Regions from separate parts of the Flavobacterium notoginsengisoli genome, predicted to be linked through region 1. Evidence: riboswitches for the same ligand, from Rfam matches in the RefSeq annotation. Region 1 holds a riboswitch; the other holds the start of a gene.
The links. Region 1 has a riboswitch for cobalamin ahead of ACFS3A_RS07720 (TonB-dependent receptor plug domain-containing protein). Riboswitches for the same ligand answer to the same signal wherever they lie in the genome.

Region 1 (6,221 bases):
TAACATACAGTTTACCGTTATTTTCCAGGATCTTTTCAGGACCTTCTTTTACAGAAATAGTAGAAGTAATAGTGTTAGATGAAAGATTTAGTACCGCTACATAATCATCGTCAGGATTTCCCGGAGCTCCCCAGTTCGTAATATATCCTTTTCCATTGGCAAAAGTGATATATCTCGGATTTTCTAATTTTGCAGTAATGGTTGCAACGCTTTTAAAAGTATAACGATTAACAACTTCAATTTTATTAGATCCGTTTAATACAAGGTAAGCATTGTCTCCGTTAAAGCCAATGTTCTGAGCTGTGTCACCAGTAACTTTATCCGGATTAATGGTAGAAAATACATTGTTCTCAATTTGTAAATCAGTAGATAAATAGGAAACGGTTGCATTTGGAGTTCCATTGTTACCTTCATTCAAAATAATTACACCACCATCATAATTTCCGCGTGGTTCATTATTATCATCATCATTATCACTACAGGACACGAAAAATGCCGAGCTTATAATGACCGTTAAAAATATTCGTTTAAAGTTTTTCATGTTGTTTAAAAATTAAGGTTTATGTATATAGTGTAATTTCTTCCGGGCATTTGTCTGCTAATGACCGGCTGATAATTTTCGTTCCAGATATTTAAGATTTGAAAACCAAGTTTGTAAATACTCTTTTTTCCAAAATCATAATCAATACCAATATTTCCAACATTGTAATCTTTTACTTTTGTGGCAGGATTATTAAAAGGAGTACTGTAAACTTCTCCAGTATATAAATATTGAAAGTAGGAGGATAGTTTTTTGTAATTGTATGAAAGCGATCCTGTCAGTTTATGATAAGGAACATATATTAACTGTTTGTACAGTAATTGGTTTTTAATTAATTGTTGACTTTCAGAAACAGTGTAAGCGTAAGTGCTATTAACAGTGAAATTATGATTGTTGATTTTTGGTTTCCATTCCAAAAGAACTTCAGCTCCATACGCTCTTACTTTTGAAGTATTTTCCGGTGACCAATTATCTGTGCCGTCTTGCGAAGGAATCCAGCGAAGTAAATCCTTGATAGAATTATAATAAGCTGTTACTGACAACGTAAAGTTTTTTCTGAAAAATTCATTCCCTACTTCTGCCTGATAAGAGGTTTCAGGTCTTAAATTAGGATTACCGCTTCCTTCCCAAAATAAATCGTTGTAGGTTGGCATTCTGAAATTTTTGGAAGCATTTAATTTCAAACGATAAAAATCGGTTAGTTCATATCTTGATCCAAATGAAAACAAAAACGGATTGCCATAATTATCGGTTATTTCCTGACGGATACTGATGTTGTAATCCCATTTTTTATTTAAAATATGACTCAGTAATAAACTCCCAGAGCCAATTTCCCGATTGACATTGTTGATACTGGAACCATATCCTTTATTTCGATTATAATCTACAATTGAATTTAATTTGATTTTGTCATTAATATCAAAAGCCAAATCGTATTTTATTATGGAAGTTTCCACCTTTCCGTACGTAAAAAAATCAGAGGTTATGTTTGGAAAATATTTATAAGATTCACCAATATGCGCGACTTTTAGTTTAGAAGTAAAACGATCAAAAATACTTTCCCATTCTACTAAATTTCGAGTATTAAAATCATTATACTTGGTTTTGGAAGCATTTGGAGAGGTCAAAGAAAAATGACGTTCGGAATCATAGAACTGACTATAAATTTTTAAAGTATTATTAGAATTAAGTTTGTAACCAAAAGTAGTATTCATACTTGTGTTATAGTACTGTCCATTTAGATTTCTCTCGTTTTTGTTTCCGGGATATTTAAAATCGTTATCAGAACTATTTCTTGAAATACTTAACTGAAGGCTATATTTATCAGATGAAACTATAGTTTTATAATTGGCACTGTACGTATTGTAGCTTCCTCCGCTAAAAAAGACATGGTTGGAAAACTCTTTTTTAAATTTTAAATCATTATTTAAGTGGATACTTCCGCCAATGGCACTGCTTCCATACAAAACACTTCCTCCTCCTGCTTTTACGGTGATTGAATTAAAATCTCGGGTTCCGATAGTATTAAAATCTGCCTGTCCTAAGAATTGAGAATTAATATTTAAACCATTCCAGATTACAGCGGTCTGAGCACCTGTAGTTCCTCTAAAAGATGGAGCAGAAGTCATTCCTAATCCATTTTCTTTAAAATAAATTACCGCATTATAATTAAGTAAAGAAGTTAAAGAAGGCTGGTTTTTTTCTAGTATAGAGTCATTTAGTACCTGAACAGATTGTGAATTGGAATATTTTTTAAGATTGGTATCAGAAACAACAACTTCTTTAAGCTTATTAATAGAATCGTTCTGCGCTACAGTAATCTGGCACAACAACAGTAAACAAAAAGCAAACCTTAGTTTTTTAGTCATAATTTCTACACTCTTTTTCCCGAGAGCTCGATAATTTTGTTATAAAGGCAGGTCTCCTGGCTTGCGTCTTGTTGTTTTCCTTCCCATTCGTTGTAGCGATCAGTGGCTTTGTAGTTTACAACAAGCATTCGTTTAAGAACTTAGCTTACAGTTGCGGGTACAGCTCAAGAAATTACTTGATTCCCTTTTAATGTGTTAATCAAAACACAACCTTAATTTTCTGCAAAGATAAAGTTAAAAATATGGATTAATCAAATTTGTTTCATTTTTAAGGCATAATAGTCAAACAAACAAAATATTTATAATTGAATTCTGATAACTTCTCCGAAATCAACTTTATTGTTAAATGCATCTTTTAAAGGAAGTGAAGTTTGATGACACAAAATACTTCTAATAATCCCGGCATGAGTTACAATAATAACAGGCTCTTTTATTTTTGAAAATTCATTTGATAAGAAATCACCAACTCTTTCATGTAATTCTGTAAATGCTTCACCATTTGTAACTTTGATATTAACAAAATCTTCCATCCAGGGATTGAGTTCTTCGGGGGCAATTTCGTTCCAGTTTTTCAATTCCCAGTCACCAAAATTCATTTCTTTTAGTCGCTCGTCTTCCTGATAAGAAATAGTGTTTATGTTTTTTTGAATGTGCTTGGCAAGAATTACACAACGTTTTAAAGGACTGGAGAAAATTACAGCTTTGGATGGAAGTTCAGAAATAATTCTGTGGAATATTTCGTCAAAAGGTTCTGCAATGTTTACATCAGATTGTCCGTAACAAATTCCTTTTTCACAAATGGTTTCAGTATGGCGAACTAGATACATTTCCATAAAAATAAAATACTTAAGTAAAAAATAACTTCACAAACTTGCTGCGTGGCTCCAAGACAATCCCCTGTGTATCCGTCAATCCATTTTTTGAAATAACGTGCTAAAAAATATCTGGTTATGAAAACAGGAATGATAGCCAATAGTATTTTAAGATCAAAATAAGAGGATACAATTAAGGGAGTCAATCCAAAAAAGAATGAACCCACAACTTCTTTCCATGTAAATTGTTTAGCAATGGGTTTACTTTTGCTTGAAGCATCTTCACGAGAATATTCATGTGTAAAAATGATACTGATTGCACCTAAACGACTTAAAGAGTGCGCAGAAATAAACAAGAGCCAAATTTTGAATATTTCCATCGAATCATAAACTTGAAACAACAAGATGGATTCTGAAAGCAGTTTGAATTTTAGTAGAAAAAGTAAAACTAATCCAATTGCTCCATACGCGCCGATTGCACTGTCTTTCATAATGATTAGGATTTTTTCTTTAGTCCAGCCTCCGCCAAAACCATCGCACACATCTGCAAAACCGTCTTCATGAAAAGCCCCTGTTGTTAAAACAGAAATAATTAGGGCAAAAATAACAGCAGTTTCAATAGAAAGAAAAAATGAAAAAAGATAAAAAGCGAGAAAGGAAATACTCCCCACAATCCATCCGATAAAAGGAAAATATCTTGTGGCTTTGTTTAAATAATCCGGATGATGTTTAATGTTTTTTGGACATGGAATTCGGGTGTAAAACATTAAACAGGTAAAGAAGATGCGGAGTTCTTTTTTCATTAATAAATTAAATTTTAGTTTGTTTTTGTCGTTTCGACTGAAAGGAGAAATCACACACGGGATTCGACAAAGATTGGAGATAAACTTTGTGGAGTTTCTAGTGCGATTTCTCCTTTCAGTCGAAATGACAAACATGGAGTTTATTTCCTACTTATTCCAGCGCTCTCAAAACTAGCCATTTCATTCAAAAAAGCCTCAGCCGATTTTAAAATAGGAAAAGCTACAGCACAGCCAGTTCCTTCTCCCAAACGTAAATCAAGATTTAAAATAGGTTTTGCTTCAAGATATTCTAGCAACTTTATATGTGCTTTTTCAGCAGAACAATGACAGAAAACAGCATTGTCTTTAATGTCAGGATTGATTTTTGAAGCAATTAAAAATGCAACCGTACAAATGAAACCATCGACCAAAATCAGCATTTTATTTTCGTAAGCAGAAAGCATTCCGCCGACCATTTGAAGAATTTCAAAACCGCCGAAATAAGAAAGCTGTAATAGTAATTCGGTCTGACCGGAATAACTATCAATAGCTTTTTTAAGAATATTTTGTTTCTGAATTAATTTTTCGTCTGAAACTCCTGTTCCTTTTCCAACACATTCTTCGATGGGAAAACCTGTTAAAAGACTCATTAAAACAGAAGCTGTAGAAGTATTGCCAATTCCCATTTCACCAAAACCAATGCAATTCGAACCAGATTTAGCAATAGTTTTAACTATCGATTTTCCTTTTTCAAAACACAATTGTACTTCGGTTTCACTCATTGCAGGAACGTGAAGAAAAGACTGAGTTCCTTTAGCAATTTTACAATCTATTAATTTTGTATTTGTTGGGAAATCGTAATTAATGCCAGCATCTACAATAGACAATTCAATATTATTTTGTTTACAAAAAACATTTATTGCTGCTCCTCCATTCAGAAAATTAGTAACCATTTGACGGGTTACATCTTGCGGATAATCACTCACACCATGATTGGCAATTCCGTGATCTGCAGCGAAAACAACAATGTTAGGATTTGTAATTTTAGGATTTAAAGTTTCAAAAACAGTCGCAATCTGAAAAGCTAAAGATTCTAAAGTCCCTAAAGCTCCAAGAGGTTTTGTTTTGGAATCTATTTTTTCCTGTAAAAGTTTATGGAAGTTAGTTTTGTTTTCTGTTTCAATTTTAGAATTTACCTTAGAATCAGCAATGTTTATTTTATGAATTTCTAAAATCTCTTTGCAAATAGGAGCTTCCGATTTTTGTTTCCAATGCAATTGCTGTAACATTGGCTGATTATTATAATTCGTCGCTGGTTTTCCGATACAGAAATAACCAAGAGGTTCTATATTATCAGGTAAATCGAGAATCTTTTTAAATTGATAATAATTTAAAATCGAAACCCAGCCCATTCCATAACCTTGTTCTGTCAGCGAAAGCCAAATATTCTGCGCTGCACAAACCGAACTAAATTTAACCGCTTCATTACTGCCAATAGTCCCAATAGTAAATTGATTCAAAACTGAGCGGTCATAAGCAATAATAAGTCCGATTGGCGCTTCTTCAATCGCTTCCAACTTCAGCGAATTATAAAGCTCTTTTTGTTCTTGGTTATCGGTCAATTCAGCTGCTTTTTTGTTGTAATCTAAAAACAGCTTTTTGATTGAAGTTTTTACTTCCTCAGATTTAATGAGATAATATCTAGTCGCATCAGTCAGTCCAACAGAAGGCGCCCAATGACCAGCCTGCAAAGCTTTCTGAATTACTTGATCAGGAACTTTATCAGTTGTAAAATGTCGGGTGTCACGGCGTGATTTTAGTATGTCGTCCAGATTGCTCATAAATTTCAAATTTCAAATTTCAAATTTCAAAAATCAATATCAATTTTCACTTTATGTAAAGATACTCCACGATATTGGAATTTGAAATTTAAAAGTTTAGAATTTGTTTTTTGATATTGCCATTGCTTTTTGCCATTGAATTTTATCAACCCTTTATTTTGACCGGAATTCCGGAAACCATTAAAACCACTTCGTCAGCATATGAAGCCAAAAACTGATTCATCCAGCCTTGCAGTTCTACAAATTTTCTTCCGATATGAGTTTCTGCGTGAACACCCATTCCGATTTCATTGGTTACAATAATGATATTGGTGTTTTTTTGATTGGTAATAGATAAGAATTCGTTTTTCGCTTCTTCAAGACTTAATTGAACATCA
Region 2 (6,221 bases), on a different contig from region 1:
TTTTATTTTTGTCATAAGAAACCATTATAACTCCCGCTTCACTGCTTCCCCCTCGTAATTCCGCATTCTGATTCGGATTGGCTTCTGCCCAAAAAGCATTTCCTAAAACCCTAAAATCACGTTTTCCCTTTAGGTTTACAATACTGTGGTCAAAACCAAAAACCACATAACCGCCAAAAGCACCAAGCGAAATAAGATCGCCGTTTTTCTTTGCCAAATACGAATTAGCTCTTGTCAAAACTCTATCAGCCGAGTCGCCGTCATTGGCCACAGGAAGATCATTTACAAATTGCCCTGGCGCAGGTTTAAATTCGAACACTTTCGAAATAAATGTTTTTAATTCTTTCGTTTCAGCCGTTACAATTACCGTCACTTTTTGAGTCTGAGTTGTTCCTTTATCTGTAATAACAACTTTAAATTCATAAGTTCCTTCAGCAGTTGAAGCAAACAAAGCTTCTTTTGAAGTGGTGTTGACCAAAGAATAATTCTCTGAAGAAACACTTTCAACTGTCCAATTGTAAAGGGCATCAGCGCTCACATTTGTTTTAGCACTCAAACTAATAATTGAAAAACGAGTGGTTTTAAATTCGTTCGTTACCGATTCTCCGCCAGAATCCGGATTGTCATTATCTCCGCCTGAACAATTTGCAAGTGAAATGACAAAAAAAGCGAGCGTTAATACATGACAATACTTTAAAAATCTCTGATTCATATCTTTATTTTTTGGTTATAAAAGCAATATGCGCAGGAATATTTCCCGCTGTAGTTTTCCATTTTAATCGGCCGTCTGGCGTAAAACAATAGATATAACCCGTTACCACATAATTTTGGGCATCGGTTATATAAATTTCTTTGGTTTCGGGATTGACCTGAAGTCCATACGGAATCATGATTTTTTTCTCGGTTCCATCCGTAATGATTTTATCGCTGATTATCTTTTTGGTTTTGGTATCCAAAATTCCGTACGTAATCTTATTGCTGTTCGTGAGATAACTCCACGAAACACTATAATAATAAAGCAGATCATCAACCAGACACATTCCCAAAGCCGGAATATCGAGTTGCATTTTCTTTTCGTCTGTTTTGGTATCAATCACAAAAAGATTGGGTTGTGTATTGTAATAATCGCCTCGTGAACTCACATAAATATCGCCGCGGCTGTCAATCTCCATGCTGTAAAGATTAATGCCGACATCTATTTTTTTAATTTCTGTGAAAGTCTCTAAATCAATAACTGAAACCGTTCGATCGTAATTTGGAACACGATAACCGCCTGAATTAGCAACATATAATTTACCATTATGAACAACCATTTGTTCGGGCTGATATCCAACGGTCACTTTTCTTTTTATTTCTAATGAAGTTGTATCGATTTCGGCAACAAAACCAATTTCTGCATTGGGATTAATGGCAACCGGGCCTGAATAGGAACTTACATAAGCCTTGTCTTTGTAAAAAGTAACATAACGACAGTTTGGAATATCAATTTTTTTGATTCTTTTTGCCGTCCATTTTTCTAAAACTTCTACTTTGTTGGAGACATTTATAACGGCATAAACCTTATTGCCATAGATTTGAATATCGTTTCCAACATCTCCTAATTCTTTTACAACTGACGGATTTCTTTCGGAATAAACATCAGTGGTATAATTTCCTGTTCTATAATTGAAAACGTCGATGCTCGCGCGGTTCATTCCCATATTCCCTTCATTCAGCAGATAAAAACCTTCAATATTGCCGTCATTTGTAGGCACGGCAACATTCGTATCTGAAGACAGAAATATTGTTTCATCTTCCCTGCAGGAAACCAATACTATAGCTGTAAATAAGCTAATTATTATTTTTATAAAACCCTTTTTCATAAATCAAAACCAATTATAAATTTGAATGTTCTGCCCGGCATCGGATAATTGTAAATCACTTCGTATTGCTGATTGAATGCATTGTTTACTTCTACCGTTGCATTTAATTTGTATTTGTTGAAGAGGAAAGATTTTTGAACCGCCAAATCGTGCGTGTACCAAGGCTGTACTTCATTTACTTTGATATTATTGACGTTTCCATTGTAGCGTTTTCCAACGTATATAAAACTGTAATTGAAATTCCAGGATTCATAACCCGCATTTAAAATTCCTGAACCGCTGTGCCAAGGCGTGTATGGAATCTGGTCACCGTAAGAAGACATTTGCAAACCGGAAACTTTGGTAAAATCCTGACTTTGAGAATAGGTATAAGTCAAATTGGCATGCAGATTTACTTTGTGAATGTGAGTTCCCAAATTCACAACGGTTTCAATTCCCTTTCCTTTAACCTGACCAATATTGGTCATCATCCAGCGGAATAGATTTCCTGTCGGCGCGGCTACAATTTTGTCTTTCGTATAGGTATAATAACCATCTGCCTGAATGGAAAACTTATCCAGAAAACTTTCTTTTACAGGAAAATTATAGGTAAAACCAACATCATACTGATTCATATATTCTGGTCGCAAAGTGCTTGAACCGACCATGGTGTAATACAAATCATTAAAAGTGGGCATTCTGAAAATACGTTTGGCAAACGCTCTTAAATTGAAATCGTATTTCTTGAAAGGAGTATAACCGAGGAATAATGCAGGCGTAAATTCGGTTTTATTGGGTGCTTTGACATTGTATTTTACTTCTTCGATCACTCTTGTTGCGAGTACATTTCCTAAAACTTTAAAACCTTCATATCGATAGGAAGTTGCCAAAGAAACTAATGCCGTATAACGCTCTGGAAAAGAAAACTGTGTCTGAATTCCTCTTCTCGTTGCGTTTAATTTGTTGTATTGAAAATCGGTTGAAAGCGAAACATCCCAGGTTGGTAAAATGCTGTACATATTGACTGCCGAAAAATAGGTTTCCTGCTGATAGTAACTGTCATCAGACTGAACACCTTCGGTTACCGTTTCTCCTAAAACATTCGTTGTATCTCTTGCAATGTAATGGGTATAATCGTAAGCGAATTTTCCTTTTAATTGAAATTTATACTTTTCTGAAACGTCTTTCGTTAAAAAAGCCTGTCCGAAAAAATTCTTATCAAACTGTCGGAAACCGTCTCTGAATTTATTTTCTACAATAGCTCCTGGCGCACCTCTTTCAGAATCATAATAATACACTTTGGCATCCCAGGAACCGTTATTGATTTTTCCGTAAACTCCAGACTCAAACCGAAGTGCTTCAATATCGCTGTTCCATCTTGTGGCTGTGGTATCATAAGCGGTAGTGCCGTCGAGATTTTTTCTTTTATATCTAAATTTATACTGTCCGTTAGATTTAATGTATTCTGAGCTGACACTCATACTCACCTTGTCGCTCAGTTTCTGCTCCCATCTAAAACTCGGATCATGATAATTGATGGACATTGTTTTGTATCGAACCAATAAATTTGTCTTTTTATCACCAGCAAAAACAGGACGTTTTGTTTTTAAATAAATGGCTGAAGCCGAAGCAAAATCCTTAGCCGACTGGAAAATTTCACTTTTTTGTCCATTATACATGGTAAGCGATTCCATATCGTCAAGCGAATATTTTCCGAGATCTGTAACGCCGTTTTGGGCATTTCCAAGCTGGATTCCGTCATAAAAAACACCAACATGATGTGTACCCATATTGCGGACATCAACAGTTTTTAGTCCGCCGACTCCTCCATAATCTTTAATTTGAGTTCCGGCAAAATAACGAAGCGCATCGGCCACATTATGACTCGCCATTTTTTCGAGCAGAACGCCAGAGAGACTTTGCACAGGGATCACTTCCTGATACGGTTTTCCTTTTAAAACAACTTCTTTTAAAACACGCGAACTATCTTTCTCCGTTTGTGCATGAAGCCAAAAAGGAAGACCTAAAATAAAAACGGTAAGTAAAGTTTTTTTCAAATTATACATCACAATTGAATTAAATCAACTTTCTGTGATGCTTATACAAACGTAGAATTGACCCCGCTGTAAAACAGCTGGTCATTATCTTTGTCATCAACTTCATACCACGAAAGTTTTAAACTATGTGATCGTGGCAGGTCTCCTGACTTATTCTATCTTTAAACGGCCTTCTCATCCGCCGCGGCGGACAATGACATTAGTAATGTTTAAAGACTTTGTGTAGAACTTACAGTAGCGGGTCTGTTCAGGATTTGCACCTGATTCCCTTTTAACTATTTTTTCTGACGAAAAAACAGACCAAAATCAGGCGCAAATATAGGGCGCATATAATGGGTCTGCAAATTCGAAAGAACTTTTTTACAAAATAAAAAGTTTATCGGTACGAATGAGAAAGACTTTATAACATCATAAATACTTTTCAATCAAAGTTTCAATTTCAGGCGTAGAAGGTCTTGGCGCGTCTTTATGAATAATTTTTCCATCTTTCCCCAGTAATACGTAACGTGGAATTGTAGTTACATTTATTTGTTTCAGTAATTCATCTTTTTCATATTTCGCAATAAGAAGACTGTTTTCCGCATTCAAAATATCTTTGTGCTGTAACATTGCTTTTTTCCATGATGTTGCACTTTTATCAATAGAAATAAATACAAAAGCTACGTCTTTATACTTTTCCATCAGTTTCTTTTCACTCGGAAGTTCCTCTCGGCAAGGCATACACCACGAAGCCCAGAAATCGATCAAAACCAGTTTTCCTTCGTATTTTTTCACTATATCTTTTAAAACTAAAGGTGTTGCAGTTGGTTTTAACTCCTCTTCTATATTGGAAATAAAAGCTTGATTTTTACAGTTGTTTCTAAATATTTCGAGTGCTTTTGCATCAAAAACAACTTTTTGGTCTCTATTGTTTACAGGATAATACATATTGATGTACAATAAATAATCAATAATAGCCTGATTTTTAAAATTTACCGAAATAAAGTTCAATACATTCGGAAGAGTCTTTTTTAAACCTAAAAAGTTCATTCGTTTTTTGACATAATTCTCAACAAGTTCTCTGTAAGCCTGTACATCAAGCAAAACATCAGCCTGATCGAAACTCTCTTCTATTGCGGTAAATGTAGCTGGATTTAAAGGTTGAGCTTCCAGAGCATTGTATAAAGTCAAACTCCAATACATAGCAGTAAAATATTCGTAAAACTCTTTCGAAAGTTTATTCTCTTTATAATACGTTTCTAATAACTCTTTCTGCTTGATGTAATCTTTATCAAAATAAGAGTTGAGTTTGGCAGATGCCATAATAATTTTTAACTGATTGTAACTCGGAAGATTTTTAGTTGAACCATATTTTATAAAAGATTCATTTAAAAATTCCGATTCAGATTTACGGATTGGATTTTCATTACAATAATAATGAATCAATCCTTTATCGTCGAGATCAAATTCTATGGTTTCATTTGGCAGCGCATAGATAGAAGTGGCTCTATTTATATCGTTGCAAGATATAGTCGAATTATTATCCACTTTTAATTCCCGATTGTTTGTATTCAGAACTGCGCGATCATAAATATTTTCTCTTGACTGCGAGGTTAGATTTATAACAGTTTCTTTATTTCCGACATATTTAATGGTAATCTGCTGTGCAAATGAAGCGGTAGAAATCAGTAAAAATAAAAGAGCATTTTTTAGTTTAGACATCTTGTTTTTGGGTTGGTTTGGTTAGTTAGTTTATTTTAAAACTTTTGTGGTCAAGTATTTAAAAATGTAAAGTAAATATAAATACTTCATTCTAATTGACAAGAATATTCTTAATTACATTTAAGCTAAAAATAATTGAAATAAAAAAAACTCAAAATTTCCTTTGCCGTCAAATCTTTATATCGTAATATTGCAATATTAAATTTATAAAAAATGGGAGCAACTAAAACAGAACATTTTACTGATGCACAAAACCAAATTGCAACTATTGCAAAAGCATTGGGACATCCTGCAAGGATTGCCATTTTAGAATACTTACTTAAAGTAAATGAATGCATTTGCGGTGATATTGTAAATGAGCTTCCACTGGCACAGCCAACCGTTTCCCAGCATTTAAAAGAACTTAAAAATGCCGGAATCATCAAAGGCAACATCTCAGGAAACTCTATATGTTACTGTATTGATGAAAAAGCAATAGAAATTCTAAATGCTTATTTTTTAAACATCACTCAAACTCTTTCAAAATCAGAATGCTGTTAAGGCATTTTTTTTGAAAACATATATCGTAATATTGCAATTAACAAATATAAATAATATGAAACTATCAGAAATTAAAGAAATT

Region 2: it holds a riboswitch for cobalamin, as region 1 does, so the genes downstream of both, ACFS3A_RS08245 (TonB-dependent receptor) here and ACFS3A_RS07720 (TonB-dependent receptor plug domain-containing protein) in region 1, are expected to answer to the same signal.

What each region holds. Positions count from the first base shown of each region.
Region 1 is NZ_JBHUOT010000002.1:530,795-537,015, forward strand. Features, by position in the region: gene ACFS3A_RS07715 (YncE family protein) at 1-541, opposite strand, end outside; gene ACFS3A_RS07720 (TonB-dependent receptor plug domain-containing protein) at 547-2,409, opposite strand; cobalamin riboswitch at 2,439-2,639, opposite strand; gene cobC (alpha-ribazole phosphatase) at 2,709-3,242, opposite strand; gene ACFS3A_RS07730 (adenosylcobinamide-GDP ribazoletransferase) at 3,227-4,024, opposite strand; gene cobT (nicotinate-nucleotide--dimethylbenzimidazole phosphoribosyltransferase) at 4,165-5,844, opposite strand; gene cobU (bifunctional adenosylcobinamide kinase/adenosylcobinamide-phosphate guanylyltransferase) at 5,990-6,221, opposite strand, start outside.
Region 2 is NZ_JBHUOT010000003.1:46,247-52,467, reverse strand. Features, by position in the region: gene ACFS3A_RS08255 (cell surface protein) at 1-712, opposite strand, end outside; gene ACFS3A_RS08250 (YncE family protein) at 717-1,862, opposite strand; gene ACFS3A_RS08245 (TonB-dependent receptor) at 1,859-3,907, opposite strand; cobalamin riboswitch at 4,017-4,218, opposite strand; gene ACFS3A_RS08240 (thioredoxin-like domain-containing protein) at 4,307-5,599, opposite strand; gene ACFS3A_RS08235 (ArsR/SmtB family transcription factor) at 5,813-6,139, shown strand; gene ACFS3A_RS08230 (DUF6428 family protein) at 6,195-6,221, shown strand, end outside.